Regions from separate parts of the Mesorhizobium sp. CA7 genome, predicted to be linked through region 2. Evidence: riboswitches for the same ligand, from Rfam matches in the RefSeq annotation. Region 2 holds a riboswitch; the other holds the start of a gene.
What was found. Region 2 has a riboswitch for S-adenosylmethionine ahead of LB552_RS06755 (O-succinylhomoserine sulfhydrylase). Riboswitches for the same ligand answer to the same signal wherever they lie in the genome.
Positions count from the first base shown of each region.

Region 1: linked by a shared signal. The riboswitch ahead of metX (homoserine O-acetyltransferase MetX) and the one ahead of LB552_RS06755 (O-succinylhomoserine sulfhydrylase) in region 2 are both predicted to bind S-adenosylmethionine.

Region 1 is NZ_JAIUHH010000011.1:78,081-81,480, reverse strand. Features, by position in the region: gene hisC (histidinol-phosphate transaminase) at 1-944, opposite strand, end outside; SAM riboswitch at 1,091-1,168, shown strand; gene metX (homoserine O-acetyltransferase MetX) at 1,266-2,435, shown strand; gene metW (methionine biosynthesis protein MetW) at 2,494-3,108, shown strand; gene LB552_RS29900 (Stf0 family sulfotransferase) at 3,131-3,400, shown strand, end outside.
Region 2 is NZ_JAIUHH010000002.1:426,092-429,491, reverse strand. Features, by position in the region: gene LB552_RS29605 (hypothetical protein) at 1-90, shown strand, start outside; gene LB552_RS06760 (2'-deoxycytidine 5'-triphosphate deaminase) at 268-1,362, opposite strand; SAM riboswitch at 1,479-1,556, shown strand; gene LB552_RS06755 (O-succinylhomoserine sulfhydrylase) at 1,613-2,803, shown strand; gene LB552_RS06750 (ceramide glucosyltransferase) at 2,885-3,400, opposite strand, start outside.

The DNA of each region.
Region 1 (3,400 bases), on a different contig from region 2:
TTGTTGCCGTCGGGAAAATGGATCAGCACGAAATTGCCGACGCTCGGCGTGACGCGCAGGCCGAGCCCGGTCAGCTCGGCGCTGAGCCAGGCCAGCCATTTCTCGTTATGCGCCACGCTGCGCTCGATATGGGCACGGTCGCGGATCGCGGCGATGCCAGCCTCGATCGCTGTGGCGTTGACGTTGAAGGGGCCGCGAACGCGGTTGATCGCATCGACGATATGCGCCGGCCCGTACATCCAGCCGACGCGCGCGCCGCCGAGCCCGAGCTTGGAGAAGGTGCGGGTCATCACCACGTTCTCGGAACTGCCGGCGAGCTCGATGCCGGCCTCGTAGTCGTTGCGCCGCACATATTCGGCATAGGCCGCGTCGAGCACCAGGAGCACGTTCTTCGGCAATGCAGCGTGCAGCCGGCGCACTTCCTGGAACGGCACATAGGTGCCCGTCGGATTGTTGGGATTGGCGAGGAACACGATCCGCGTCGCCGGCGTCACCGCGGCCAAAATCGCGTCGATGTCGGCGCGCTCCTCGGTTTCCTTGACCGCCACCGGCTTGGCGCCGGCCGCCTGGATATAGATCTTGTAGACCATGAAGGCGTGCTCGGTGAACACGGCCTCGTCGCCCGGCGCAAGATAGCTCTGCGCCAGCAGCCCCAGGATCTCGTCGGAGCCGTTGGAGCAGATGATGTTGGCCGGGTTCAGCCCATGCACCTCGGCGATCGCCTCGCGCAGCCGGCGGGCAGAGCCGTCCGGATAGACATCGAGCTTCGCCGCCACTTCGCGCGCGGCCTCGATCGCTTTCGGCGAGGGCCCGAGCGGATTTTCGTTCGCCGACAGCTTGTAGACTTTCGCCACGCCGGCCGGCGCGGTGCTTTTTCCCGGTACATAGGCCTCGATGTCCATGATGCCCGCGCGGGGCGTCGGACGGGGCTGATCCTGCTTCATGTCACAAATCCGTCGAGAAGGCCTTCAAGGCCGCAGCGGAAATACAGGCCACGGGCTGGAATGTCGAGTGCCGCCGGCTGGCACCCGTATCCGGTCGCGAGGAGGCCACCCGTTGACGAAGCGCGGCGCTGGTCCTAGAAGGATTGCCAGACTCCCGTGGTGATTTGGCCGGTCGGCTTGCAGCCACGTTAAACAATTCGCTAAAGGGCCGTTTGCAACCCTGTAACCGGCTTTGCGACGGCAATGCCGGTTTTTTATTGTCCGCTGCCGGCCGGACACCGCGTCGGGACGAAACCGATGCGGGACAGGATGAGGACGGACATGGCCGCTCAGCGTGCTGCAAGAACCAACGACGAGGCCGACCATCCGTCGAGCCCGGTGCTGCGGTTCGGCCCCGACAAGCCGCTGAAGCTCGACGCCGGCACCTTTCTTGCGCCCTTCCAGATTGCCTACCAGACCTATGGCACGCTCAACGACGCGCGTTCCAATGCCATCCTCGTCTGCCATGCGCTGACCGGCGACCAGCATGTCGCCAACACCAATCCGGTGACCGGCAAGCCGGGCTGGTGGGAAGTGCTGATCGGGCCCGGCAGGATCATCGATACCAACCGTTTCTTCGTCATCTGCTCCAATGTCGTCGGCGGCTGCCTCGGCTCGACTGGTCCGGCCTCCACAAACCCGGCGACCGGCAAGCCCTACGGGCTCGACCTGCCGATCATCACCATACGCGACATGGTGCGCGCGCAGACGATGCTGGTCGATCATTTCGGCATCGAGAAGCTGTTTTGCGTCCTTGGCGGCTCGATGGGCGGCATGCAGGTTCTTGAATGGGCGGCGAGCCATTCGGAGCGCGTGTTCTGCGTCCTGCCCATCGCCACCGGCGCCCGCCATTCCTCGCAGAACATCGCCTTCCATGAAGTCGGCCGACAGGCCGTCATGGCCGATCCCGACTGGCATGGCGGCAAATATCTCGATTTCGGCAAGCGGCCGGAAAAAGGGCTCGCCGTCGCGCGCATGGCCGCTCATATCACCTACCTTTCGGAAGCCGCGCTCCACCGCAAGTTCGGCCGCAATTTGCAGGACCGCGAGGCGCTCACCTTCGGCTTCGACGCCGATTTCCAGATCGAGAGCTATCTGCGCCATCAGGGCATGACTTTCGTCGACCGCTTCGACGCCAATTCCTACCTCTATCTGACCCGCGCGATGGACTATTTCGACCTTGCCGCCGATCACGGCGGGCGCCTCGCCGACGCCTTCGCCGGCACCAAGACGCGTTTTTGCCTGGTTTCCTTCACCAGCGACTGGCTGTTCCCGACCGAGGAGAGCCGATCGATCGTGCATGCCTTGAACGCGGCGGGCGCTTCCGTATCCTTCGTCGAGATCGAGACCGATCGCGGCCACGACGCCTTCCTGCTCGATGAGCCGGAGCTGTTCGCGGCCATCAACGGCTTCATCGCCTCCGCCGCCCGCGCCAGGGGGCTCAGCCTATGACCCCGACAAGTCGCCGACTTTTCGGACCGGGATCATGCGCTATGCAGGAGGCGAAGCCATGAGCGTCAATCGCGCCCAGCGTGTCGACCTCGATGTCGTCACCGATCTCATCCCGGCCAATTCGCGCGTCCTCGATGTCGGCTCGGGCGACGGACTGCTTCTGGAGCTCCTGCAGGCGACCAAGCAGGTCGACGGCCGCGGGCTGGAACTGTCGCAGCGCGGCGTCAACGAATGCGTGGCGCGCGGCCTTTCCGTCGTTCAGGGCGATGCCGACAAGGACCTCGAATTCTATCCCGACAAGGGCTTCGATTTCGTCGTGCTCTCACAGACCCTGCAGGCGACCCGCAACCCGAAGCTGGTGCTCGACGAGCTGCTTCGTATCGGCAACCGCGCCATTGTGTCCTTCCCCAATTTCGGCCACTGGCGCGTGCGCTTCTCGCTGTTGGTCAAGGGCAGGATGCCGGTCACCAAGGACCTGCCCTACTCCTGGTACGACACGCCCAACATCCATTTCTGCACCATCCGCGACTTCGTCAATCTGTGCGAAGAGCTCGGCGCGACCGTCGAGAAGGCAACCGCGCTCGACGCCAACGGCCAGAAGATCGGCCTGTCGATGCCCTGGTGGTTCTGGAATTTTTTTGGTCAGCAGGCGGTGTTTTTGCTGAGGCGATGACGGAAATTCGTTTCTTTCGTCGATCGCCGGCAGTGGTGGAAATCCCCCGAATATTCTTTCCGAAATACGGGCGGGAATTCTCGTCTGCACATCGCCGCGCAGCGGTAGCAATCATCTTGCAGGTTTGATGGTTTCCGCCGGGCTGGGCCATCCGCTGGAATGGTTCGGCGGGCGACGTCTGCTGGAGCTGCCGGATTATCCGCGAGATCCCCGCGCCCAGCTACTGCGTGCGCTGACACAGGGGCGGTCCTCTACCGGCGTCTATGCAATCAAGCTCTTTGCGAGTCAGTTC
Region 2 (3,400 bases):
AAGGTGGCACGCTATTTCGGTGTCGCCAACGACCTTACCCACCGCATGCCCGGGCACAAGACCGGCCAAGGCTCCAGAAGATCATCCTGAATGGTTCGAGTTCTCTCGCGGAATTGGCTGGTGAGCGTTCGGCACCGTGGCGGCGCTCAGGCGTCACGGCATGGATTCTAGGGTCTGCGCGCGTCGCTTCGCTCCTTGCTCCGCCCTAGAATGACGAAGAACAGATGGGACGGCGCGTCCCCTTCCGGACATCTCCCCACTTGGACCTCACCGCGCTGCCCGAAAATGCTTGGAGAGCTTCAGGCCCTGCGCCTGATAGTTCGAGCCGAGTTCGGTGCCGTAAAGCGCCTGCGGGCGTTTCAGCATATGCTCGTAGACGAGACGGCCGACGATCTGGCCGTGGTCGAGGATAAAAGGCACCTCGTGGCTGCGCACTTCAAGCACCGCGCGGCTGCCGCTGCCGCCGGCGGCGGAGTGGCCGAAGCCCGGATCGAAGAAGCCGGCATAGTGGACGCGGAACTCGCCGACCAGCGGATCGAAGGGTGTCATCTCGGCGGCATAGAGCGGCGGCACGTGCACGGCTTCTCGGCTGACCAAGATATAGAATTCGTCCGGATCGAGCACCAGTTCGCCGGCGCCGCTCTTGTAGATCGGCTCCCAGAAATCGACGACATCCTGGGCGGCGCGCTTGTCGACGTCGACCAGTCCGGTGTGGTGCTTGCCGCGGTAGCCGACAAGGCCGTCTTTGTCGCCGTCGAGATCGATGGAGAGCGCGATGCCGCCGCCTGAAATATTGGGCGGCTCGGTGGCGACCAGCATCTCGGCGCGGTGAAGTTCGCGCAGCTCATTCTCCGAGAGCACCGCGTTGCCGGTGCGGAAGCGGATCTGCGACAGCCGCGAGCCGGCGCGCACGACGATCGGGAAGGTGCGCGGGCTGACCTCGAGATAGAGCGGCCCGCGGTAGCCGGCGGCAATCTTGTCGAACTCATGGCCGCGATCGGTCATGACGCGCGTGAATATGTCGAGACGGCCGGTCGAGCTCTTCGGATTGGCCGAGGCGGATACGTTCGCCGGCAGCGCCAGGCTCTCGAGCAGCGGCACGATATAGACGCAGCCGGTTTCCAGCACCGCGCCCTCGGCAAGGCTGATCTCGTGCAGCTTCAGCCGCTCGAGCTTGTCGACGACCCGATGATCCGGACCCGGCAGGAACGAGGCACGCACGCGAAACGCCTTGTCGCCGAGCCTTAGATCGAGGCTGGCCGGCTGGATCTGGTCGGCGTCCAGCGCGCGCGGCGACTTCAGCGCCTTCGCCTCGAACAGCGCTGCGATGTCCTGATCCGGAAGAATGCCTGTTTGCCGCAAAGGCTGGCTCCGTTCACAAGGCCGGGCGAGGATCTAAGCAGGCTCTTGCCGCCCGGCTGGTACAAACCTCTTAATGAAGCCGGCAATTGACGCAAGCGCGGCGCGGGTCTAAAGGGTCGTTATCCCGTGGTGATTTGGCCGGTCGGCTTGCAGCCACGTTAAACAAGTCGCTAAAGGACCGTCGAGCCGCAAGGCTATATGGACCGGTTGCGACTTCGCGGCCGGTTTTTTTGTGTCTGAAAGCAGGGCTATGAGCACCAAGAAGCGCAACTGGAAACCTCAGACGGCACTCGTGCATGGCGGAACGTTGCGTTCCGGTTTCGGCGAGACATCCGAGGCGATGTATCTCACCCAAGGCTATGTCTACGAGACGGCGCAAGCGGCGGAAGCCCGCTTCAAGGGCGAAGAGCCGGGCTTCATCTATTCGCGCTACGCCAACCCGACCGTCGACATGTTCGAAAAGCGCATGTGCGCGCTGGAAGGCGCCGAGGATGCCCGCGCCACCGCTTCCGGCATGGCCGCAGTAACCGCCGCGCTGCTCTGCAGCGCCAAGGCCGGAGATCATATCGTCGCGGCGCGCGCCCTGTTCGGCTCCTGCCGCTGGGTGGTCGAGACGCTGGCGCCGCGCTACGGCATCGAGGCGACGCTGGTCGACGGCACCGACATCGCCAATTGGGAAAAGGCGATAAGGCCGAACACCAAGCTGTTCTTCCTGGAAAGCCCGACCAACCCGACGCTGGAGGTGGTCGACATCGCGGCCGTCGCCAGGCTCGCCAATTCGATCGGCGCCAGGCTGATCGTCGACAATGTCTTCGCCACGCCGCTGCAGCAGAAGCCCCTGCTGCTCGGCGCCCATATCGTCGTCTATTCGGCGACCAAGCACATAGACGGCCAGGGCCGCTGCCTGGGCGGCGTCATCCTGTCGGACAAGAAGTGGATCGACGAGAACCTGCACGACTATTTCCGCCACACCGGTCCCAGCCTGTCGCCCTTCAACGCCTGGACGCTGCTCAAAGGCCTGGAGACGCTGCCGCTGCGCGTGCGTCAGCAGACCGAGAGCGCCGGCAAGATCGCGGATTTCCTTGCCGGCCGACCGGAGATCGCCCGTGTCATCTATCCGGGTCGCGCCGATCATCCGCAAGCGGATATCGTCAAGAAGCAGATGTCGGGAGGCTCGACGCTGATCTGCCTCGACGTCAAAGGCGGCAAGCAGGCGGCCTTTGCCTTCCAGAACGCGCTCGACATCGTGCTGATCTCGAACAATCTCGGTGACGCCAAGAGCCTGATCACCCATCCGGCGACGACGACGCACAAGAACCTGAGCGACGAGGCCCGCGCCGAGCTCGGCATCGGGCCAGGCACGCTGAGGCTCTCCGTCGGCCTGGAGGACAGCGACGATCTGCTGGAAGACGTGGAACAGGCGCTGAAGGCAGCAAAATAGAAGCCTGAGAACGCCGCGGCCCGAGCCTTCCAGAGCCGCAATTCCGGACGGAAAACCGTTTCACACTTTCCTGGAATTGCTCTAGGCGAGCTCCTCCAGCTCGGTCATCGCCTTGGTGCGGATGGTCATGGCGTTGCCACGCCATTCGACGGCGCCGCCGAACCAGGCGCGCGCCCAGATGGCCGGCAGCAGGGCATCGCGCACAATCATCGCGGTGACGCTGCGTGGCGACAGGTACCAGCCCTTCGCAAAGGCCAGCAGCCATTCCGGCAGGTAGGCGATCGCCAGCACGCCCAAGGCCGTCGTGGGCAGGCTGACGCCGGCGCTTGCTGCCGCAATCAGCGCCAGCAGCAGCGGCACCGCAGCGCCAGTCAGGATCTCCGGCGCGAAGAACAGCGGAAAGGTCACCCGCCGCAGCCGCGCCCAGCGCGTCTGGCGCGACCAGATCTCGGCGAAGCTGCGCAGTCCAAGCGGCTGCTCGAATGGCGAGGCGACGAGGTTGACGTTGAGCCCCAGGCCGTTGACCAGCTTGGTGGCCGCCGCGTCCTCGGCGATCTCGGCGGCCAAAGCCTGGATGCCGCCATTGGCATCGAGCAT